Regions from separate parts of the Nocardia sp. NPDC001965 genome, predicted to be linked through region 2. Evidence: riboswitches for the same ligand, from Rfam matches in the RefSeq annotation. Region 2 holds a riboswitch; each other region holds the start of a gene.
The links. Region 2 has a riboswitch for S-adenosylmethionine ahead of metX (homoserine O-acetyltransferase MetX). Riboswitches for the same ligand answer to the same signal wherever they lie in the genome.
Positions count from the first base shown of each region.

Region 1 (7,781 bases), on a different contig from region 2:
GCTTCGACGATAGCCGAATGGACAACGAACTGTTCGAGTACAGCGCCATCGTCGACCGCGACCCGATCCGGTGGCCGGACGACGCCCGAGTGGCGTTCTATGTGGGTCTCAATATCGAGCACTATCAGGTCGACCTGCCCTCCACCAGTATCTTCGCCGGTACGGCAGGACAGGTCCCCGATCCGCTCAACTACGGCTGGCGCGACTACGGGCCCCGGGTGGGATTCTGGCGGATCCTGGAATCGCTGGACCGGCACGGCGTCCGGGCCAGCGCCCTGCTCAATTCCGATGTGGTGGAACGCTATCCGCGAATCATCGAAGCGGGCCGGCAACGCGACTGGGCCTGGCTTGCCCACGGCCGGAACAACTCGGTGCTCCAGGCCGAGATCCCGGCCGCGGACGAGCGCGCCTACCTGGCGGAAGTCCTCACCACCATCGAACGCGGCACCGGGAAGCGCCCGCGCGGCTGGATGGGGCCGGCGCTGTCCGAGAGTTTCCGGACCCCGGAACTGTTGCGAGAGCTGGGCGTCGACTACGTCCTGGACTGGACCAACGACGATCAGCCCTATCCACTCCGTGTTCCCGGCCTTCTCAGCGTCCCCTACTCGGTGGAATTGAACGACAACACCCTGTTCCTCGGCACCGGGCTCACCGGCCCCGATTTCGTCCGGATCGTCCGGGACCAGCTCGACCGGTTGTGGGCAGAATCCGCGGCGGGCGGCCGCGTACTGGCGCTGGCGCTGCATCCCTTCGTCACCGGGCAGGCGTTCCGGGCGCGGTATCTCGACGAGGCACTCGCCCATATCGTCGAACATCCCGGTGTGTGGGTCACCACCAGTGACGAGATCGCGGCACACTACGCGGCCACCCACGACAACGGGAAGATCAGAAGTACGTCCCGCTGAACGGATGCTCGTCCACCTCGAACAACGCGTCCGCGGCGGCCGCGGCGCCGGGCCGGTGCTCGGTGACCCGGCCCGCCAGCGCCAGATGCCGCCAGCGGGTGCCGCCGAGATAGGCGGCGGCCAATGCGGCGATATCGGCGGTGAGGTCGGCGGGCTCGTCCACCACACGCACGCCACCGGCCTCGATCCGGTAGGTGCCGGTATTGGCGGTCAGGATCGGGTCGGTGACCGCGACGACCACCGGCGGACCGGGGCGGTAGGCGCGGCGGGTCAGCGCGGCCGGCACATCGATCAACCGCAACCACGTCTCATCCCGGATATCGGTGACCCGCAACGCCCGTTCATCGGTCAACAGATGCCGGAGCGGAGCGTCGGGCGCGGTCGCGCTCAGCACCACCGCGTCGACGATATCGGCGCCGAGCAGATGCCGGACCAGACCGATATAGGCGTCCGGGGTCGTCGCGACCAGATCCTCCACGACCACCGTCCGGCGGGGGCCGCGCGTCCATTCGGGAGTTTCGGCGGCACGGTAACGGACGAACCCGTCCTCGGCACCCGCCTCCCCGTGCACGGCGACGTGACCGTGCCCCCGCAGCAGTTCCTGGAGCCGCCACCAGTACGGCGGACGATCGATCGCGCCGGTCCAGGTCACCGCCGCGGTGGCATAGATCTTGGCGGCGGCCTCCCAACTGTCGGCCGGTGCGACCAACCGGACCGGACCGCCCGCGGGCACGGTCTCGCGGAAGCGAGCCCGATGCACATCGATCTCACAGCGGGCCGAGGACCCGGCGACGCCGTACCCGAATCGCTCGTAGATTCCGCCCTGGGTGGCCCGCAGCGAGGCCACGACCTCTCCGCGCGCGGCGATCTCGTGGAGCTGCCGCCGCAGCAGCGCGGTCGCGATGCCCTGTCGCGTATGGGTGGACAGGACCCCGACATGGGTGACCGCGGCATGCGGTAGCCGATCCCCGCCCGGCGCCACCAGCCAGCTGGTGTAGGAGTTGACCGTCCCCACCAGCGCACCCGCGACGCGCGCGCCGAGGGTGCGGCCCGGTTCGTTCAGCGAATCGCCGATCTCCGCCGACAACGGCGGAATGCCGACCATCGCGGTGCGGAACACCTGTTGGGCGGTGTGCAGATCCGCCGGGTCGGTCAGTATGTCGATATCGACAGGCATAGCGGTCACTCCGGTGCTGGGTCGGGTTCGATGCGGATCTCCGGTCGAGTACATCCGCCCCATCCGGTGCCGCCGCTCGTCATATCGGGCGCAACGCTAGATCGTGCACGGGGCCGCGCCCGGTGCCGCATCCGCCGTCAGACCCGGGCGGGTCTCCGGTACCGGATCCCACCGTCCTTCGGTGCGGGCGTACTCCCAGCGCGGCCCACACGCGACCAGAGACCGCACCGCGTCGAGCAGCCGATCGATATCGGCGGCGGTGGTGCCGAGTCCGATACTCGCGCGCAACGCGGCGTCGATACCGAAACGGGCCAGCAGCGGATGCGCGCAGAAACGGCCGTCGCGCACGCCGATCGCATGTTCCGCGGACAGATAGGCCGCGACCCGGCCCGGTTCGAAGCCGGCGACGGTGAAGGCCACGATTCCGACGCAATCGGGGCTGTCGGCCCAGATCCGCAGGCACCGGACACCGTCGATGCCCGCCAGTCCGCTACGCAACCGGTGGGTGAGCGCGCACTCGTGCTCCTCGGCGGAGTCCGCGAGTCCGGTGAGCGCGTCACACGCCGCGGCCAGCGCCGCAGCGCCCAGTACATTCGGTGATCCGCCCTCGTGCCGGTGCGGAGCGAGCGCCCATGCGGCGCCGGCCGTGGTGACCTCGGTGACCGCGCCACCGCCCGCCAGATACGGCGGTGCCGCATCGAGCCAGTCCCGGCGCCCGGCCAGCACCCCGGCGCCGAACGGCGCGTACAACTTGTGCCCGGACAGGGCCAGATAGTCGATGCCCGTGGCGCACAGATCGATACGCCGGTGCGGTGCCAGTTGCGCGGCGTCCACCACGATCCGCGCACCGTGGCGATGCGCGAGCGCGGTCAGTTCGGCCAGCGGGAGCAGTTCACCGGTGACATTCGACGCGCCCGTCACCGCCAGCAGCGCGGCGGGTTGCGCGCCCAGTTCGGCATCGAGACGGCCGATGGTGGCGGCCAGCGAATCGGCCGCGGACACCACCCGGCGGCCGCGGCGGGCCCAGGGCAGGAAATTCGCGTGATGTTCGATATCGAGTACCACGGTGTCACCGGGCACACAGCCGGCCAGCAGATTCAGCGCATCAGTGGTGTTGCGGGTGAACACCACCTCCTGGTCGACGGCGCAGTGCAGAAAATCGCGCACCGTTTCCCGGGCGGTCTCGTAGCACCGGGTGGAGATCCGCGACGCGTAGCCCGCGCCCCGATGAACACTCGCGTAGTACGGCAGCAGCCCCGCGACCCGGTCGGCCACCTCCCCGAGTGCCGGGGCGCTGGCCGCGTAGTCGAAGTCGGCGTAGGCGCGGGTACCGCCCTGCACCAGCGGAACCTGCAGATCGCCACCGGATACCCGGGTGCGGGCGCAGGTGGGGTCGAGTACAGCGGTCATCATGTCATCCCTTCGTGGAGGGACTCCGGATCGCGAGTGAACGGAGTCCGCGCTTGCCGCGCTCGGTCGAGCGTCGGCCAGGTCGTCACCCGGGGCACCCCACCGCGGAGGAGGGTTGCCGGCCAGCAAGCCGGGGCTACACGCTGGCACTCATGACCTGGTGCGAGGTTGTCAGACGTCCTCCGGCTTGTCAACTCGCACTCGCGTGCTCCGCGTCCGCGGTTCGCGGCGACTCCACGTGTTCCGTTCCGGCCTCGAACCGACCGGCACGGCCACCAGGCCCGTATCCGCGTGCCGGATACGGGCCTGAAACGTCCGGAGGCGCGCCGGTCGACGGCCGCGCGAATCGCTCACGAGCCGTAGAACGGATCACCCTCGACCGATTCCGACCGGCGGCCGTCCACGCCCCGCGGGATATCGCCCTCGATCGTCACCCGGTAGAGCACCCGGTCGTGCCCGAGATGCCCGGCATCCGGGATGGCCAGATGCGCGGTCGCCCGGTTGTCCCAGAACGCCACACTGCCCGGTTGCCAGCGGAATCGGACGGTGTACTCGGTCCGCGTCGCCTCTTCCCAGAGCGCATCGAGCAGATGCGAGCTCAGGCGCGGCCCGAGATTGCGGATGTTCTTCGCCCGGCGGGTGAAGCCGGGACTCACGAACAGAGCCCGCTCACCGGTTTCCGGATGCACCCGGACCACCGGGTGGAAGGTGCGCAGCGGATTGCTCTCAATTGCCTCGGCCCGGCTGCTGCGCCGGACGGCGCGATTGTCGAAGGTGTGTTCGGCGTTCAGGTTGTCCAGGAAATCGCGCAGTTCGGCAGGCAGGTTCTCATAGGCCGCCACAAGATTCGTCCACGCGGTGTCCCCGCCGTAGGGCGGCAGGATATCGGCCCGCAGGATCGAGAAGGCGGGCGGATTCACCAGAGCGGTGACGTCGGTATGCCAGCTGCTGTCATAGGAAGTGCGTTTACGCCCGTACTGCACGTCGTAGCGACGGCTGTCGATCGGCAGGATCTCGGGAAATCCCTCCGGCGGATTGTCCTCGTACGGATGGGCCGGGGTCACCTTGCCGAATCGGCGCGCGAATGCGATCTGTTCCGCATGCCCGATGGTCTGGTCGCGGAAGAACACGACCTTCCACTTCAGCAGTGCCTGCCGTATCTCGGCGATCACTTCGTCGGACAGCTCCTGGCCGAGGTCCACACCGGCGATCTCGGCACCGGTGTACCCCGACTGTGGCAACACGGTGATCGCCGGTGTCACGGAAATAGGTTCTGTCGCTGAAATTGTCATCGGAAACCACCGCCTGATTCGCCCGGAGAAGATTGCGACGCAAGGCTATGCCCGGCCCGGTGGATCACCTGCCTATTGGGATCGGCAAGATTTTCTGCACCATCGGTCGAGCTCGTCTTCAATCTCTCTCGGCGATCGCGAATTTCGAATCATCGTGATCCGGTCCGTAGCCCGGAAAGCAGATCCGGCGCATTGTTCTCTTCGGATGCCCACCCCCGCGCCGACCGGATGCCTGCGCGCTCCCCGCACGATCCCCGAACGGAGACCATCATGTCCTATCGCGGACTGTTCCCCGGCATCGGCTGCACGGAACAGGCCGGCACGGGAATTCCCGGCTCGCATCCGGCGCGGTCCGGCGGCCGCGCCGTCTCGTTCGATCAATTCCGGGAAACAGCGCGACCGGCGCGGTCCGGCGGCCGAGCGATGCCGAATGTGGTGCCGAGTTCCGATCCGCATTTCACCGTCTATCCGGAATCCACTGTCCGGCAGCGATTCGCGCTGCCCGGGGCTCTACCGGTCGGCTGACCGTACACCGCAATCGAACAGGAGCCGCCCGAATGGCCGAATATCTCTGGTACATCCCGAATCAGGTGACACCCGGGCATCGCGGTGACGCGGTAACCGCCGACCACAACAGCCTGGAGACATTGACCGCCCAGGCGAGGGCGCTCGAAGATCACGGCTGGCGGGGCGCGTTGATCGGTACCGGCTGGGGCAGGCCGGACACCTTCACCGTCGCGACCGCGCTCGCGTCCCGGACCACGACCTTCGAACCACTGGTCGCGATCCGGCCCGGCTACTGGCAGCCCGCCCACTTCGCTTCCGCCGCCGCGAGTCTCGACCATCTGACGGGCGGCCGGTTGCGGATCAATATCGTCTCCGGCAAGGACGATCTCGCGGCCTACGGCGCGGCCGAGGAGGACCAGGCCGACCGCTACGGCCGCACCCGGGAATTCATCCAGCTGGTCCGCCGGCTGTGGACCGAGGAAAATGTCACCTACCGGGGCGACCACTATCAGGTGACCGGATCCACCGTCACGCCGCGGATCGAGGTACGCGCGGACCGGCCACATCCGAAATTCTATTTCGGTGGTGCGTCGGCTGCCGCCGAGCGGGTGGCCGCGACCGAGGCCGATGTGCAGTTGTTCTGGGGCGAGCCGCTGGCCGGAGTGCGCGAGCGCATCGACCGGTTGCGCGCGTCGAGTAACGATCTCGGCCGTGCGCTGCCGCCGCTGGAATTCGGTCTGCGGATCACCACATTCGTCCGTGACACCACCGAACAGGCGTGGGCCGAAGCCGAGGCGAAGGTCGCCGAGATGGCGAAGAAGCACGACCCCGGGGCACCCCGCCGGGCAGCGGTCGGACAGCAGCGACTGCTCGACCTCGCCGCGCGTGGCGAGGTGCTCGACGACAACCTCTACACCACCCCGGGCACGGTCGGCGGCGGCGGCGCCGGCACCACCTGGCTGGTCGGTTCCGCCGAGGATGTCGCGAAATCATTACGCCGGTACCAGGATCTCGGGATCACCCATTTCGTTTTGTCCGATACCCCCTACCTGCCGGAGATCCGGCGGCAGGGGGAACAGCTGCTGCCGCTGCTGCGCGACTGACCGGATCAGAGGTTCAGGCCGGTCCCGTGGATGCCGTGCTCGTCGATGAGGGCGAGTTCGTCATCGGTGAGATCCGGGAACTGCAGGGCGGCGATATTGTGATCGAGCTGGGCGGTACTGCTCGCGCCGATCAGCGCCGAGGTCACTTCGGGGCGCCGCAGCACCCATTGCAACGCGAGCTGGGCCAGTGACTGACCACGGGCCGCGGCGATCTTGTCCAGTTCGGCGGTGCGGCGGCGGTAGGTCTCGTCGATCACGTCCGGAGACAGGAACGTACTGTTGGCGGCCCGGGCTTCCGCCGGGATACGTTCCAGGTACTTATCGGTCAGCAGTCCCTGTGCCAGCGGCGAGTAGACGATAGCGCCGAAACCGTCCTGCCGCGCGAGATCCAGCAGCCCGTTCTGTTCGGGGCGCCGGTCGTAGACGGAATACCGGGTCTGGTGGATGAGCAGCGGTACGCCCGCGGCACGTAGCAGTTCGGCGATCTCGTGGGTGCGCTCGGGCAGATAGTTGGAGATACCGACGTAGAGTGCCTTGCCCTGCTGTACCGCGGCCGCCAATGCGCTTACGGTCTCCTCCAACGGCGTCCCGGCGTCGGGGCTGTGGTGGTAGAAGATATCGACGTAATCGGTACCGAGATCGCGCAGGCTGTGCTCCAGCGAGTTCAGCAGCGATTTACGCGACCCTCCTTTGAGATAGGGGCTCGGACCGATCGGATTGCCGGCCTTGGTCGCCAGCACGATCTCGTCCCGGTAGGGCGCGAGATCCGTGCCGAGGACCCGGCCGAAATTCTTCTGCGCGGCCCGATGTGGTGGTCCGTAACGATCAGCGTTGTCGAAATGGGTGATTCCCAGGTCGAAGGCGTGCAGGATGATTTCGCGCTGCGTTTCGAACGGGTAGTCGGTACCGAACTTCTGCCACAACCCGAAGGAGAACGCGGGCAGATCGAGTCCGGAATCGCCGCTACGCCGGTACGGGATTTGCTCGTAGCGGTCCGCGGCGGCGGTGTAGGTCAGGTCGAAGGGGCCGTAGCTCATCCGGACAGTCGACCATCTACGCGCTCACGGAGCGATGGGTCGGCTCAGTCTGATCGAAACCTTCCGTACCCTCCCGCGTAGGCGAGTCAGGCGAGCCCGCCGTTCACATAGAGCACCTGCCCATCGACCCACCGGGCGGGACCCGCAAGGAAAGCCACGGTCTCCGCGATATCGCCCGGTTCACCGAGTCGCTCCAGCGGTGACAGCCGGGCCAGCTGATCGATCACGGCATCGTCCTTGCCGTCCAGGAACAGCGGAGTCGCGGTCGGGCCGGGGGCGACCACGTTGACCGTCACATCGCGACCGCGCAGTTCCCGCGCAAGGATCAGCGTCATCGCCTCCACCGCACC
Region 1 covers NZ_JBSFDZ010000001.1:396,109-403,889, forward strand. The annotation lists gene ACWCPQ_RS01855 (polysaccharide deacetylase family protein) at 18-905, shown strand; gene ACWCPQ_RS01860 (GNAT family N-acetyltransferase) at 886-2,082, opposite strand; gene ACWCPQ_RS01865 (aminotransferase class V-fold PLP-dependent enzyme) at 2,179-3,492, opposite strand; SAM riboswitch class IV at 3,537-3,650, opposite strand; gene ACWCPQ_RS01870 (TauD/TfdA dioxygenase family protein) at 3,843-4,784, opposite strand; gene ACWCPQ_RS01875 (hypothetical protein) at 5,055-5,309, shown strand; gene ACWCPQ_RS01880 (LLM class flavin-dependent oxidoreductase) at 5,342-6,394, shown strand; gene ACWCPQ_RS01885 (aldo/keto reductase) at 6,400-7,431, opposite strand; gene ACWCPQ_RS01890 (SDR family oxidoreductase) at 7,518-7,781, opposite strand, start outside.
Region 1: it holds a riboswitch for S-adenosylmethionine, as region 2 does, so the genes downstream of both, ACWCPQ_RS01865 (aminotransferase class V-fold PLP-dependent enzyme) here and metX (homoserine O-acetyltransferase MetX) in region 2, are expected to answer to the same signal.

Region 2 (7,781 bases):
GACGAGAAGACAGGACCGATCGAACTGTGAGCGAATTGGCCGAATGGCGGGCTCTCGCCGCCGTGACCGGCCCGGGCGACCGGGCAGCCGCCGAACGAGGGGTGCGGCTCGCCTACGAACGGGCCGGTCTGCGCGCACCCGAGCGGATCCTCTGGGCCCGTTCGCCGTTGGCGGCGGTGCGCATGCTGTCGGCGGCGGAACTGTCGCGCGAGGCCGGTGCCTCGGTGCGGGAGCGGGTGCGCAGCACCCCCTGGGCCACCGAGCGCGACCGTCTGCACACCGAACTGGGCGCCCGTGAATTCGCCGGGCACTGGCAGTCCACCGGAGCGGGGCTCTGGGAACTGATCGAACCCGTGGTGGGCCGGATCCGGGACGGTGTGGTCGCCGCGATCGCCCCCGGTTCGGCGGCACCGGCCGACGAACCGGGGCTCGCGGAGCAGGCGGAGCAGGCGGAGCAGGCGGAGATCCGGGCGCGGCTGTTGTTGTTGGACGCGGTGCTGGGACAGCACGACGCGGCCTGGTTGTGTGCCTTCGATACCGGCGCGGGTACACCGCTGGAAGGGCTGGCCGCGGTGGCGCGCGAGGCGGGATGGTGGTGGCCGTACGAGAACCTCGTCGTCATCAGTGAACGACCCACGGCGCTGTATCGCGACGAAGCCGGCCGCCTGGACCGAGCCGACGGCCCGGCAGTGGGTTACTCCGACGAGTTCGCACTCTACGCGTGGCGGGGCATGCCGGTGCCCGGTGAATTCCTCGCCGAGCTCGCTTCGCTCACCCCGGACCGGATCCGCGGCGAGGAGAACGCGGAGTTGCGCCGGGTGATGCTCGAGTTCTACGGATACGACCGGTACCTGTCGGAATCCGGTGCCGAACCCGTGCAGCGCGACGAGACCGGAATCCTGTGGCGGATCCCGCTGGCCGATGACGAGGATGTGGTGATGGTCGAGGTGGTGAATTCGACGCCCGAACCCGACGGCGCCAGTCGCACCTACTGGCTGCGGGTACCGCCGACCACGCGGACCGCTCGAGAGGGTGTCTCCTGGACGTTCGGCGTCACCGAAGCGGACTACGAACCGCTCGTGCAGACCTGACCCACCGGATCTGGAACAATCGCCCTCGTGACCGACGCCGCGACTGGAACCGACGACGATCCCGGCACCGGCAACCGTTGGGCCGGTTTCCTCCGCTGTCATCTGCCGATGGTCGTGGTTGCTGTGGTGGCGCTGATCGCCGTGGTGTTCGTCGCGCAGGATCGCTGGCGGCGTGGCGCCTTCTTCTTCGGTGGTGCCGCCCTCATCGCGGCCGCGTTCCGGTTGTGCCTGCCGACGGTTCGGGTCGGTCTGCTGGCCGTCCGCAGCAAACCGTTCGATGTGGGTGCGCTGACGTTGCTGGGCGGTGCGATCGTCTTCCTCGCCGCGACCATCAACACCCTGGGCGTGGGCTGACCGGTCCCGTCCGGACCGACCGGGAATCAGCGTCCGGCGCGCGCCAGGTTCATCGTCTGGACCAGCAGTTTGCCGATGGCCGCCGCTTCGGTGAGAAAGGCGTCGTGGCCGTCGCGGGAGTTGATGACCTCGAAATGTCGGCAACCGGGCAGCCCGTCGGCCAGTTCCTGTTGCGTGTGCAGGGGGTACAGCCGGTCGGAATCGATACCGCCGACGATGCACGGCACCTCGGTGGCGGCCATCGCGGCCTCGATACCGCCGCGGCCGCGGCCGATATCGTGCCGGTTCATCGCCTCGCTCAGCAGTACGTACGTTGCCGGGTCGAAACGCCGCCCCAGCTTCTCGGCCTGGTACTCGAGGTAGCTCTGCACCGCGTAGCGACCACCGTTGCGCGGATCCTCACCCTCCTGCGCGCTGTTCGCGAACCGGCTGTCCAGCTCGACCTCGGTGCGGTAGGTGAGGTGCGCGATCCGGCGTGCGATACCCATACCGGCCATCGGTGCGCGACCGGTGCCGTGATAGTCGCCGCCCTGCCAGTCCGGGTCGCCGGTGATGGCCGCGATCTGGGTGCTCTGGGTGCCGATCTGGTCGGCCGTGGCGCGTGGGCCCACCGCGAGGATGAGCGCGGCGGCCAGGCGTTCCGGCGCCAGCAGCATCCATTCGAGGACGCGCATACCGCCCATCGACCCGCCGACGGCCGCGGCCAGCCGGGGCACACCCAGCAGATCGAACAGTTTCAGCTCCGCGGTCACCTGATCCCGGATGGAGATCTCCGGGAAACGCGAACCCCACGGCGCGCCGTCGGATGCGAGCGAGGCCGGACCGGTGCTGCCCTGGCAGCCACCCAGCACATTGGTGGCGACGACGCACCATTCGTCGGTATCGATCGGCGCGCCGGGGCCGACCATCCCGTTCCACCATCCGGCCTGTGGATGTGCGGCGGTGGGCTCACCCGCGACATGGGAGTCGCCGGTGAGCGCGTGCTCGATGAGCACGATGTTGTCCATGGCCGGAGACAGCTCACCCCAGCGCTGCACGGCCAACCGGACCTGTGGCAACCGGGCGCCGCTCTCCAGGGTGAGTTCGCCGATATCGATATGGCCGAGGGTGCCGTCGGCCGGCGGCAACTGGGCCACGGGCCGCGCCGTGGTCGGTTCGGTACTCACCTTCACGCGCGGACTTCCGCGGAACCGATGGCCGGTGATGTCCGGAACGTATGAATGGCCGCCGTGGGGCCGGGGGTACGGGTGCCGAGGACGCCGAATGCGACCGACCGTGTCCGGCGGGTCGCTCCGGCAACGGTCGCAGCGGCGAAGCTGTGATCGGTCATATCGTGCTCCAGAAAATGGGGGATTTCTCGTCGAATCGTGAGAACGCCGCTATCAACGCGACCAGCACCGGCACAAATCGACAACCTCCTGACGTGCGCTTGCTCCCGGCTCTCGGAAGCCCGGTCATCACCCGGAGCACCCCACCGCAGCAGGAGGGTTGCCGGCCAGCGAGCCGGGGCTTGGCGCTGGCGCTCATGACCTGCCGAATATGGTAGCCGGGCGCCGATACGGATCGAAATCGGCATACGGGCCCACCGGGTAATCTTGTGGTGCGATTCACCCATGTGAGATCTCACGACCGGGGCTGGCTGCACCGTGAGACAACCACTAGCAGTACGCTCGTCTTGGTTACACCAGACGTCTCGTGGACAACGCGGGATGTATACGTTGTCTGTTGAACAGCTGGGGTCCGCTCACAAGCGTGTTCGCCTGGCCGTGCAATGAGGGCACCAGTCTTAGGAGGACACGAAGATCCATGTCCAAGATCAAGGTTGAAGGCACCGTCGTCGAACTCGACGGCGACGAGATGACGCGGATCATCTGGCAGTTCATCAAGGACAAGCTGATCCACCCGTACCTCGACGTGAACCTCGAGTACTACGACCTCGGCATCGAGTACCGCGACAAGACCGACGACCAGGTCACCGTGGATGCCGCCAACGCCATCAAACAGCACGGTGTGGGCGTGAAATGCGCGACGATCACCCCCGACGAGGCCCGGGTCGAGGAGTTCGGCCTCAAGAAGATGTGGCGTTCGCCGAACGGCACCATCCGCAACATCCTCGGCGGCACCATCTTCCGCGCGCCGATCATCATCTCCAATGTTCCGCGCCTGGTCCCGGGCTGGACCAAGCCGATCATCATCGGCCGCCACGCATTCGGCGACCAGTACCGCGCCACCGACTTCAAGGTCTTCCAGGCCGGCACCGTCACCCTCACCTTCACCCCGGAGGACGGCAGCGAACCCATCGTGCACGAAGTGGTGCAGATGCCCGAGGACGGCGGCGTCGTCATGGGTATGTACAACTTCAAGAAGTCCATCGAGGATTTTGCGCGCGCCTCCTTCAACTACGGGCTGCAGCAGAACTACCCGGTCTACATGTCGACCAAGAACACCATCCTCAAGGCCTACGACGGCATGTTCAAGGACACCTTCGAGGAAGTGTTCGAGGCCGAGTTCAAGAGCCAGTTCGAGGCGGCCGGCCTCACCTACGAGCACCGGCTGATCGACGATATGGTCGCCTCCTCCATGAAATGGGAGGGCGGTTACGTCTGGGCCTGCAAGAACTACGACGGCGACGTGCAGTCCGATACCGTCGCGCAGGGCTTCGGCTCGCTCGGTCTGATGACCTCCGTACTGCTGACCCCGGACGGGCAGACCTGTGAGGCCGAGGCCGCGCACGGCACGGTCACCCGGCACTACCGCCAGCACCAGCAGGGCAAGCCGACCTCGACCAATCCGATCGCGTCGATCTTCGCCTGGACCCGCGGCCTGGAGCATCGGGGCAAGCTGGACAACACCCCCGAGGTGATCGGTTTCGCGCAGACCCTCGAGGACGTCGTCATCAAGACCGTCGAGGGCGGGCAGATGACCAAGGACCTCGCGGCGCTGGTCGGTGGGGATCAGGGCTACCTGACCACCGAGGAGTTCCTGGCGGCACTGGACGCCAACCTGGCCCGCGCGCTGCGCTGAGGTGTCGATCGGCGTCGTTTGCGGCGCCGGGGAATCGATGCCGTGAGGTCTCGCTGTCAGCCCTACGAGGTGCGGTATGTGCTTCGAGGACCGGCGGCGGGACCTTTGTGCTGTTCCGGGGAGTTCGCCGCCGGCCGCTCCGACCCCGCCGGGAGCGTGGCTCTTCCGGCCGGGGCGGGTGGCGCCGGGGGCCTCTGTTCAGTCGACCGTGATCGGCTGCGCCGGATCGAGGGAGTAGCCGGTCACGATCACTGGAGCGCACTCCGATTGTCGATCACTGCCGCGTAGGCGAAGATGCCCTGTGCTGATAGAGCCGCATGGGTGGACGTGCGAATCGATCTCGGATCGTGCGATTAGTGTTGGCTGTCTTCTCGATTCCCCGGCGAGTACCGGATGATCGAGGGCGTGGGCCGCGCGATCGGGACTGTGACCAAGCGGCTGGGCGCGGCGATCATCGATGCGGGCGGCGAGATCGTTCGCCGCTATCACGGGACTCGTGCGGGGGCCGGCGTCGATATGTCGACGAAGAACGAAGTCGACGTTCGCGGTGCGGGCGATATCGATGAGCCGAACCGAGACGCACGGCCCAGTGCGGCGGGCGGAGGGGATCGAGTGGCGGGATCGCCGGCGCATCTGATGTCGGTGGATGAATTCACTGCCCGCTTCCTCGCTGCCGATCGTTCCGGTGATCCGGTGATCCGGTGATCCGGTGATCCGGACACCGGGGTACATGTCGGCCGAGGGGAATGCCGATACGGATCTCTTCGAGTATCCCGACGGCTTCGAGGTGGTGTGCAAGTACGACCTGACACCGGGGCAACAGTCCGCCGAAGTCCTCGTCGCCGCTGTCGGCCGGGTGGTCGGAGCTCCGGTCGCCCCAGTGGTCGCGGGAGAAGGCGGCAGCGTGATCATGCAGCGGCTGCCGGGGCGTGCTGTGTCCGGTACCAGAACCGACCCGGGTGCCCGCGCTGCGATGGAGGCGATCAAAGACAGCCCCGGCGCACGAAAACTCGGCTTGCTGGATGTTCTGACAGGCAATTGGGACCGCCCCGGCAACTGGCTGCAGGACGGTGACCACGTCTATGGATTCGATCACGCGGAAGCGTTCCACCGAAACCTCGATGTCGACCCCCGTTCGAATCCGTTCGCGAGCCACTACGTGGAATCGGCGCCACCCGGCTCGCCTCGATGGGTCGAGTGGAAGCCGAATGATCTGAGCCGGGCCGAACTGGACAGCTGGCGTGCCGAGATCGTATCCCTGCGGCCACTGTTCGAAGAGCACGCGCGACCGGAATGGGGCATCGAGGGGCAACCCTTGGACTGGCACGACAAGGTTCTGTCGCGACTCGACCGGCTGCGCGAACACGCCACCCGTCCCTGATCCGCACTCCGCTGGGTCGGTGATCGAGGTGGGCATCCGATGAATTTTCGCCGGATACCCGCGCCACGGGCGAAGAACTGGCAGTGTGTCAACAAGGTGGGCGCGGCAGAAGAGCCCGCCCGGCGATTTACGCCGTAATGCTGCTGGTGATACCGGAGGACGCCGATGTTCGAATGGTCCGATACCGACCTGATGGTCCGCGACGCGGTGCGGACGTTCATCGATAAGGAAGTGCGTCCCAACCTGGACGCGCTGGACAGCGGCGAGATGCTGCCCTATCCGATCCTGCGCAAGCTGTACGCGGATTTCGGTATCGGCGCCATGGCCGAGGAAGCTCTGAACAAACAACTGGCCGCGAAGCAGGCAGCCGCGGACGGAGCGGAGAAGCCCGCCGGCGGCACGGACCGCTCCGACAGCGGATTCGATCAGCAGACCATGATGGCGGTCGTGACCGGTGAGCTCTCCGGTGTCTGTATGGGCCTGTGCAGTTCGCTCGGGGTGAGCACCGGGCTCGGCGGAGCCACCATCCTGTCGCGGGGCACGCTCGCGCAGCAGCAGCGGTGGGTGCCCGATATCGTCAGTCTCCGCAAGATCGCCTGCTGGGCGATCACCGAACCCGATTCCGGGTCGGACGCGTTCGGTGGGATGAAGACCTACGTCCGGCGCGATGGAGCGGATTACATCCTCAACGGTCAGAAGACCTTCATCACCAACGGGCCCTTCGCCGACACCCTCGTCGTCTACGCGAAACTGGACGAGGGCGACGGGACCCCGCCCCGGGACCGCAAGGTGCTCACCTTCGTGCTCGACAAGGGGATGGAAGGCCTCACCCAGGGCAAACCCTTCAAGAAGATGGGCCTGCACGCCTCGCCCACCGGGGAACTGTTCTTCGACAACGTCCGGCTCGGCCGCGATCGGCTGCTCGGCGAAACCGAGGAACACCGCGGCGGTGACGGACGCGAGAGCGCCAAATCCAGTTTCGTGGCCGAACGCGTCGGGATCGGATTCATGGCGCTGGGTGTGATCAACGAATGTCTGCGGCTGTGCACCGATTACGCCCGCGACCGGAAACTGTGGGGGCAGGAGATCGGTCGTTTCCAGCTGATCCAGCTCAAGCTGGCGAAGATGGAGGTCGCCCGGATCAATGTGCAGAACATGGTCTTCAACATCATCGAACGCGGCCGGGCCGGTAAACCGCTGAGCCTTTCGGAGGCGTCGGCGGTGAAGCTGTACTCGTCGGAGGCCGCCACCGAGGTGGCGATGGAGGCGGTGCAGCTGTTCGGCGGCAACGGCTACATGTCGGAGTACCGGGTCGAACAACTCGCCCGCGACGCGAAATCACTGATGATCTACGCGGGTAGCAACGAGATCCAGGTGACCCACGTGGCGAAGGGCCTCCTCGGAAGCTGAGCACGATGGTGCCGGTCGTCCCGCCGAGACTCCGGGACCGCGCGGAGTCTCACGGACCTCCCACACCACGCGAAAACCTCAGACGCCCCATCGCTCGACGCCGACGGCAACCCCTCGGTGCCGAGATGCTTACGAGGCCCCAAAGGTCGAGGCCCGTCCCGCCGTTGCGCCCTCGAAAGCGCATGAGCGAAGCTCGAGTCTCGAGGGCGCAACGGCGGGACCGAGGGGGCCTCGACCCGCGGCGCCGCAGGCGCCGCAAAGATTACACAGCCCGCAGGTGATCGCGGCTCGCGTAGATGTGTTCGGCGATCAGGTTGGCGATCCGCTCGGGATCCTCCAGCATGGGTACGTGACCGGCCCGGTTCAGCATGATGCGGTCCGCTGCGGCCGGTAGTTCGCGCAGGAACCGGCGACCGTATACCCGTGGCGGGAGAACATGATCGGAATCGGCGAGGATCAGCCGGAACGGAGTCGTCAGGTCGGACATATCCGCTATCGACGGTCCGCGCAGGGTTCCCAGG
Region 2 covers NZ_JBSFDZ010000032.1:52,258-60,038, forward strand. The annotation lists gene ACWCPQ_RS29050 (DUF6745 domain-containing protein) at 27-1,091, shown strand; gene ACWCPQ_RS29055 (DUF3017 domain-containing protein) at 1,200-1,445, shown strand; gene metX (homoserine O-acetyltransferase MetX) at 1,472-2,617, opposite strand; SAM riboswitch class IV at 2,866-2,976, opposite strand; gene ACWCPQ_RS29065 (NADP-dependent isocitrate dehydrogenase) at 3,252-4,469, shown strand; gene ACWCPQ_RS29070 (hypothetical protein) at 4,863-5,174, shown strand; gene ACWCPQ_RS29075 (hypothetical protein) at 5,179-5,850, shown strand; gene ACWCPQ_RS29080 (acyl-CoA dehydrogenase family protein) at 6,016-7,260, shown strand; gene ACWCPQ_RS29085 (alpha/beta fold hydrolase) at 7,523-7,781, opposite strand, start outside.

Region 3 (7,781 bases), on a different contig from region 2:
CCTCGTGCAGGTCGAGGATCTCGGCGTCGGTGGCGTCGAGATCGAGACGCGTCACCCCGACCCAACCGGGGCCGAGTTCGGCCAGGGCCGCCCGCAGATAGCTCTGGTCGTTGCCCTGGAACGAAGCACTCACCACCGCGCCACCGGAAGGCCGGAACCGGGCCATCCGTCGCCGGTAGTCGGCGACGGTATAGGGCTCCGGCAGGTAGCCTTCGTTCTCGATCAGCGGAAAACGCGGATCGATGATGTGCACATGGGCGTCGAACACTGCTACAGCATGCCTGAGATGTGGGGACATTCGCTCCTCCCAACCATGGACCGGGAGGAGCCGGCCACAGTTCAGACCTTGTGCGGTTCGCTGGCGCGCAACATGTCCTCGCGCTCGACGACCTTGACCCGCTCGCGGCCCTCGGGCTCGCCCAGCGACCGTTCGTGCGCATCGAGCCGGTACCAGCCGGCCCAGGTGGTGAACGGGATACCCCGGCCCTCCAGGAACTCGAGTACGGCCTCGGGCTCCGGGTTCTCGGCGGGTGCGAAATTCGCGCTGTCGTCGACGAGGCAGGCGACCGTTTCGTTCGCGTCGCCCTTGGTGTGGCCGATGAGGCCGACCGGACCGCGTTTGATCCAGCCGGTCACGTAGGTACCGGGCAGGTAGCGGGCCGCGCCGTCGGCGTTCTCGTCGACCAGGACCCGGCCGGCCTCGTTCGGGATGACCCCGGCCTGGTCGTCGAAGGGCAGTTCGGAGATGTTCTGGGACAGGTAACCGACAGCCCGGTATACCGCCTGCACGTCCCATTCCTTGAAAGTGCCGGTGCCCTTGACATTGCCGGTGCCGTCGAGCTGGGTGCGTTCGGTGCGCAGGCCCACGACTTTGCCGTCCTCACCGAGGATCTCGGCGGGAGATTCGAAGAAGTGCAGGAACAGCTTGTGCGGGCGGTCACCCTGGTCGCGGATGGCCCACTGTTCGAGGGTGTTGGCAACCATGTCGACCTGCTTGGAATGCCGACGCGCGGCTTCCGAACCCTCGTCGTAATCGATGTCCTCCGGATCGACGATGACCTCGATCGTCGGGGAGTGGTCGAGTTCGCGCAGTTCCAGCGGAGTGAACTTGGCCTGCGCCGGGCCGCGGCGGCCGAACACGTGCACCTCGACGGCCTTGTTGCCCTTCAGGCCCGCGTACACGTTCGGCGGGATCTCGGTCGGCAGCAGCTCGTCACCGGTCTTGGCCAGCACGCGCGCCACATCGAGCGCGACATTGCCGACGCCGAGGACGGCGACCTTCTCCGCGTCCAGCGGCCAGGTACGCGGCACGTCCGGGTGACCGTCGTACCAGGACACGAAATCGGCCGCACCGTAGGAACCGTCCAGGTCGATCCCCTGGATCGGCAGTGCCCGGTCGGCGTTGGCGCCGGTGGAGAAGATCACCGCGTCGTAGAAGCGGCGCAGATCCGACAGCGTGATATCGGTGCCGTAGTCGATATTGCCGAGCAGGCGCACCTGCTCCTTGTCCAGCACCTTGTGCAGGGCGGTGACGATTCCCTTGATCCGCGGATGGTCCGGAGCGACGCCGTAGCGGATCAGCCCGAACGGGGCGGGCATCCGCTCGAACAGATCGATCGAGACGTCTGCATCGGATTTCATCAACGCGTCGGCGGCATAGATACCGGCCGGCCCGGCTCCGACGATCGCGATCCGAAGCGGGCGGTTCGCTTCCTTCTGCTCGGTCATCTGTTACGCGCACCCTTATCGGTCGAAAGAATCACTGGCGTTGTTGTTAGCTTAGGCTAACTTGACGCGCGGCCCGTATGCACCTACATCGCGCCGTTCGCGGGCGGCTGGTCACCGTTCGTCGTCCCACGTCCACGCGGGTAGCGCTGTACTGCGATACCCACCTCGCCCCCGATTCTATCGGGGTGCGAGCACGAACCGATCCGGGGACCAGGGATGATCGTCGGTATGAGCGATGCCGGAGGAGCCGACGAGCACGCGAGCACCGAACCGGGCGACGGTGAACGACCGCGTTCGATCACCCCGTTCATCGTGGCCGCGGTGGTCGCGGCCCTGATCCTGGGTGGTGTGCTGATCGCCGGGCTGGTGGCACCCGTTGAGAAAAATGTCACAGATTCCGACCGGATCGCCGGAGCAGTACGCGACTTCGCCCAGACGAGCAGCCGCTACGGTGCCGAACCACCGCGCGAGGCGGTGTGCCCCGGTTTCGTTCCCGCCCGCTCACCCCTGGCCGGACAACTGAAACCCGGTGAAACCGGAAACGACATCGAGATCACGAGATTCGGCCCCGTGCAGATCAACGGCGATACGGCGACCATCGAAGTGACCAGCACAGTCGACGGCGACGAGAAGACCGCGACCTGGTGGCTGTTCCACTCCGACGACGAATGGCTGGTGTGCAACCAGCCGGTGGAATGATCTCGCCCGGAGCGTCAACCGAGGTTTGACACGGCCGGGCCGGACCGGGCTAATCTCATGAATCAGGTCATGAGTGCCAGCGCCAAGCCCCGGCTCGCTGGCCGGCAACCCTCCTCCGCGGTGGGGTGCTCCGGGTGACGACCGGGCACGCATCGATCGGATGCGGCAAGTGCGGATTCGCAGGAGGTGCCACGTATGAGTTACGCAGGGGATATCGGCCCACAGCAGGCATGGGAACTGCTGACCGAGAACCCGGACGCAGTCCTGGTGGACGTGCGGACCGAAGCCGAGTGGAAGTTCGTCGGAGTACCCGACACCAGCGCGATCGCGAAGCCGACGCTGCTGGTGGAATGGGTCGACGGCACCGGCACCCGCAACGACCGGTTCGTCGACCAGTTGCGCAGCGCGCTGGTCGACCGCCCCGCCGACGCGCCTGTGCTCTTCCTCTGTCGCTCCGGCCAGCGTTCGGCCCATGCGGCCGACGCCGCCACCGCGGCGGGAATCGGCCCCTCCTACAACATCAGCGAAGGTTTCGAGGGACCGCTGGACGAACTCGGGCACCGCGGCGGCGCCGGCTGGCGCGCCCACGGCCTGCCCTGGCGGCAGTCGTGATCGGCGGCGGCTCGTTCGAACGCCCGCTCCCCGACGGAGTCGGCCCGGCGACGCTGGGCGTGCGCGGCGGACTGAGCCGGTCGGGATTCGACGAGACATCCGAGGCCCTCTACCTGAACTCCGGCTTCGTCTACGCGAGCGCCGAAGCCGCCGAGGCCGCGTTCACCGGTGACAACCCGCACTACGTGTACTCCCGCTACGGCAACCCCACGGTGAGCACCTTCCAGGAACGGATGCGACTGCTCGACGGCGCCGAAGCCTGTTTCGCGACCGCCAGCGGCATGGCGGCCGTGTTCGTCGCGCTCGGTGCGCTGCTGAAAGCGGGCGACCGGCTGGTGGCCGCCCGCAGCCTGTTCGGATCCTGTTTCGTGGTGTGCAACGAAATCCTGCCGCGCTGGGGTGTGGAGACGGTCTTCGTCGACGGTGAAGATCTCGACCAGTGGGAAACCGCCCTGGCCGAACCCGCCGCCGCCGTGTTCTTCGAAACCCCGGCCAACCCGATGCAGACCCTGGTCGATGTACGCAAAGTCTGCGAACTCGCCCACGCCGCAGGCGCGAAGGTGGTGCTGGACAATGTGTTCGCCACCCCGCTACTGCAACGCGGCTTCGAACTCGGCGCCGACGTGGTCGTCTACTCCGGCACCAAACACATCGACGGCCAGGGCCGGGTCCTGGGCGGCGCGATCCTCGGCAGCTCCGACTACATCGAAGGCCCGGTCAAGACGCTGATGCGCCACACCGGTCCCGCGCTGAGCCCGTTCAACGCCTGGACGCTGCTCAAAGGACTGGAAACCATGCCGCTGCGGGTCCGGCAATCCGCCGATTCGGCGCTGCGGATCGCCCGCTACCTGGACGAACACCCGGCAGTGAGCTGGGTCCGCTACCCGTTCCTGGAATCGCATCCGCAATACGCCCTGGCCGCCGAACAGATGAGCGGCGGCGGCACCGTGGTGACCTTCGAATTGAAGGCCGCCGCCGATCACGCCAAGAAGCGGGCCTTCGAAGTACTCAACGGGCTGCGGATCGTCGACATATCCAACAACCTGGGCGACGCGAAATCCCTCATCACCCACCCGGCCACCACCACCCACCGGGCGATGGGCCCGGAAGGCCGCGCGGGCATCGGGCTGTCGGACGGTGTCGTACGGATCTCGGTCGGCCTCGAGGACATCGAGGACCTGCTGGGCGACCTGGACAACGCGCTGTAATTTCGGCGGCGCCTCCGGCGCCGCGGGGCGGGGCCCTCGTGACCCCGGTTCTGTATCCACGGCGTCGCCTCCGGCGCCGCGGGGCGGGGCCCTCGTGACCCCGGTTCTGTATCCACGGCGTCGCCTCGGGCGCCGCGGGGCGGGGCCCTCGTGACCCCGGTTCTTCACTCCTGCACTCCTCCGCTTCGCTCCCCCGCTCCGTCGCTCCAGAACCGGGGCGGGCCCCGCCTTTGTGGTGGGCTCCGCTTCCGGCGGGGGGCGTGCGGGCCCTGTCGACCCCGCCTTGTGGCAGGCCCGGAGGAGGTGCCGCGACGCGGGGGCACGACGGTGGCTCGGGAAACCGTCCCTGAGGCAACGGACTCCTGCTGAGCAGGCCGGGTGGGGCGGTTCTCCTGGTCGAGGAGACATAGGCGGGTGGTGGAGGCGGACCGCTCCGATCAGTTCGGGATCGGGGCCGACCGGGTCGGGTGTGGAGTCGGGTCGGTCAGGTCGGGTGTGGCATCGGGTCGGTGAAGGGCGTACGGACCCGGCCCACCAGTTCGGCGACCGAGTTCAGCACCACGGTGGGCCGGTAGGGGTAGTGCTCGACCGACTTCTTCGTCGAGATACCCGAGGTCACCAGGATGGTCCGCATTCCGGCCTCCATTCCGGAGATCACATCGGTATCCATCCGGTCACCGACCATCACACTGGTCTGTGAGTGGGCGCCGATCCGGCGCAGCGCCGAACGCATCATCAGCGGGTTCGGTTTACCGATGTAGTAGGGGTCGCGGCCGGTGGCGCGGGTGATCAGGGCGGCCACCGAACCGGTCGCGGGTAGTACACCGTCGCGGGACGGGCCGGTGGGGTCGGGGTTGGTGGCGATGAACCGCGCCCCCCGTTCGACCAACCGGATCGCGGTGGTGATCGCTTCGAACGAGTAGGTGCGGGTCTCGCCCAGCACCACGTAGTCGGGGTCCACCTCGGTCAGCACGTAGCCGATCTCGTGCAGCGCGGTGGTCAACCCGGACTCACCGACCACGTAGGCGGTGCCACCCGGCCGCTGCTCGTCGAGAAAACTGGCCGTGGCCAGGGCGGAGGTCCAGATCGAGTGCTCCGGGATCTCCAGCCCGGTCTGCCGCAACCGGGCCTGCAGGTCGCGTGGGGTGCGGATCGAGTTGTTGGTCAGCACCAGGAACGGGATCTCCTCGGCCCGCAGTTCGGCGAGGAATTCGTCGGCGCCGGGGACCATATGGTCCTCGTGCACCAGTACCCCGTCCATATCGGTGAGATAGGAGAGAATCCGGTCGTCTGTGCTCACCCCATCGATTCTGCGCTCGACGGTCCGAGGAGCGGGTATGCCGCGCCCGGAGTCCGGAACGCGAGCCGAGAACGAGACCCCCGCACATTCGCACGACCCCGCTCCGGCCGGGGCGAACCTCGGCATACCCGCTTCGCCCCGGACCTGCGCGGGCGGCGGGTGGGCTCGGCCCAACTGCGCCTATTAGTGTCGGATCCGGGCCGGAAACGGTCCGACCACAACGCGACAGGAGTGGGCGCATGGGTGAGCTGAAGCTCGGGTACAAAGCGTCGGCGGAACAATTCGGACCCCGTGAACTGGTAGAGCTGGCGGTACTGGTCGAGGAACACGGCCTCGACAGCGCCACGGTCAGCGATCATTTCCAGCCGTGGCGGCACAAGGGTGGCCACGCACCGTTCTCGCTGGCATGGCTGGCCGCGGCGGGTGAGCGTACCGAGCGGATCCTGCTCGGTACCTCGGTGCTCACCCCCACCTTCCGGTACAACCCCGCGGTGATCGCACAGGCGTTCGCAACCCTGGGCTGCCTGTATCCGGGCCGGGTGATGCTGGGTGTGGGCACCGGTGAGGCGCTCAACGAGATCGCCACGGGTTACTCCGGCGAGTGGCCGGAGTTCAAGGAACGGTTCGCCCGCCTGCGTGAATCGGTCGATCTGATGCGTGCCCTGTGGACCGGCGCCCGCACCGATTTCGACGGCACCTACTACAAGACGGTAGGCGCCTCCATCTACGACGTTCCCGAAGGCGGGATCCCGGTCTACATCGCCGCCGGCGGCCCGGTGGTGGCCAGGTACGCGGGTCGCGCGGGCGACGGATTCATCTGCACCTCGGGTAAGGGTATGGACCTCTACACGGAGAAGCTGATGCCCGCGGTGGCCGAAGGCGCGGCGAAGGTGGACCGTGAGGTCAGCACCATCGACCGGATGATCGAGATCAAGATCTCCTACGACACCGATCCCGAACTCGCGCTGGAGAACACCCGCTTCTGGGCACCGCTGTCGCTGACGGCCGAACAGAAGCACAGCATCACCGACCCGATCGAAATGGAGGAAGCAGCCGACGCGCTGCCGATCGAACAGATCGCCAAACGCTGGATCGTCGCCAGCGACCCGGATCAGGCGGTCGAACTGGTGAAACCCTATGTCGATGCGGGCCTCGACCACCTGGTTTTCCACGCGCCGGGCCACGACCAGAAGCGCTTCCTCGATCTGTTCCAGCGCGACCTCGCCCCGCGGCTGCGCGAACTCGGATAGCGATCAGGCAGTCGCCCGCGCCGGTGCCGGACCACGAGCCGGCCGGCGCGGGCGTGCGGTTGCGGGCAGTTCGCCGTACAGAAGCGGCCGGTCACGGGTCCGGCGCATCCGCGCGCCGCGGTGTCATTCGTCGATCCCGAACCGGATCTTCACCGCCTGTGGACGGTATTTCGCGCTGTCCTCGAGGACCCCCTCGACGCTTCCGTTGAGGTTGTAGGTGACTGTCAATTCGTCACCGCGCCTGAGGTCGGGCTGCTCGTGCGCGTTGTAGACGACCGTGTCGGCATCGCCGAAGAATCCCAAGGGGCCCGATTCTGTGGCGCGGTACAGAAGGGTCTGCGATTCGAACGGGCCGACCGGGGAATCCGAGAGATATCCGACGATATCCGGGCTGTAGGGGACCGTGGTGTCCTGCGTCACCAAGAGGAAATTCCGGTCGTTCAACCTCGACACACTGTATTCGTTGGCCACACCGGACATGATCGGCGCCGAATCCGTCTCTCTCGGTGACCATCCACCGTCGCCGTCCGCGAACTGCCACGGTGCTCGCATATCGTCGCCTTCGACCCGCGCCACGTGCATGGATTTCTCGGCTCCCCGATCGTCGACGCCGTAGACATACGTGTGGTTGTCACGGTTGTCGAATTCCACCCACGATGCCCAGTGCACTCCGGTCTCGGAAGGCATCGGTGTCACATCCAGCCGGCCGAGATCGTGGGCATCGAACCGGACCAGCAGATTCTCCTGGAACTCCAATTCCCCGGCTCCGCCCGGGATCAGTGCAACGCGGAGACGTTCGGCGTCGAAATCCGCGGCCGAGGCCAGTGCCCGGGAATCACCGGTGAAACCGAGGAACATCACATCCAGGGTCTCGCGGCTGGTCACATGCGATCCACCGAGCCAATGGAACTGATCACCCCGTGGGGGCAGCAGCGCACGACTCGCGCCGTCACCGGACGTGCCGAGTACCGTCCGCATACTGCC
Region 3 covers NZ_JBSFDZ010000007.1:85,149-92,929, reverse strand. The annotation lists gene ACWCPQ_RS13360 (amidohydrolase family protein) at 1-268, opposite strand, end outside; gene ACWCPQ_RS13355 (FAD-dependent oxidoreductase) at 340-1,728, opposite strand; gene ACWCPQ_RS13350 (Rv0361 family membrane protein) at 1,957-2,427, shown strand; SAM riboswitch class IV at 2,493-2,605, shown strand; gene ACWCPQ_RS13345 (rhodanese-like domain-containing protein) at 2,623-3,039, shown strand; gene ACWCPQ_RS13340 (O-succinylhomoserine sulfhydrylase) at 3,036-4,247, shown strand; gene ACWCPQ_RS13335 (HAD-IIA family hydrolase) at 4,732-5,508, opposite strand; gene fgd (glucose-6-phosphate dehydrogenase (coenzyme-F420)) at 5,787-6,797, shown strand; gene ACWCPQ_RS13325 (hypothetical protein) at 6,921-7,781, opposite strand, start outside.
Region 3: it holds a riboswitch for S-adenosylmethionine, as region 2 does, so the genes downstream of both, ACWCPQ_RS13345 (rhodanese-like domain-containing protein) here and metX (homoserine O-acetyltransferase MetX) in region 2, are expected to answer to the same signal.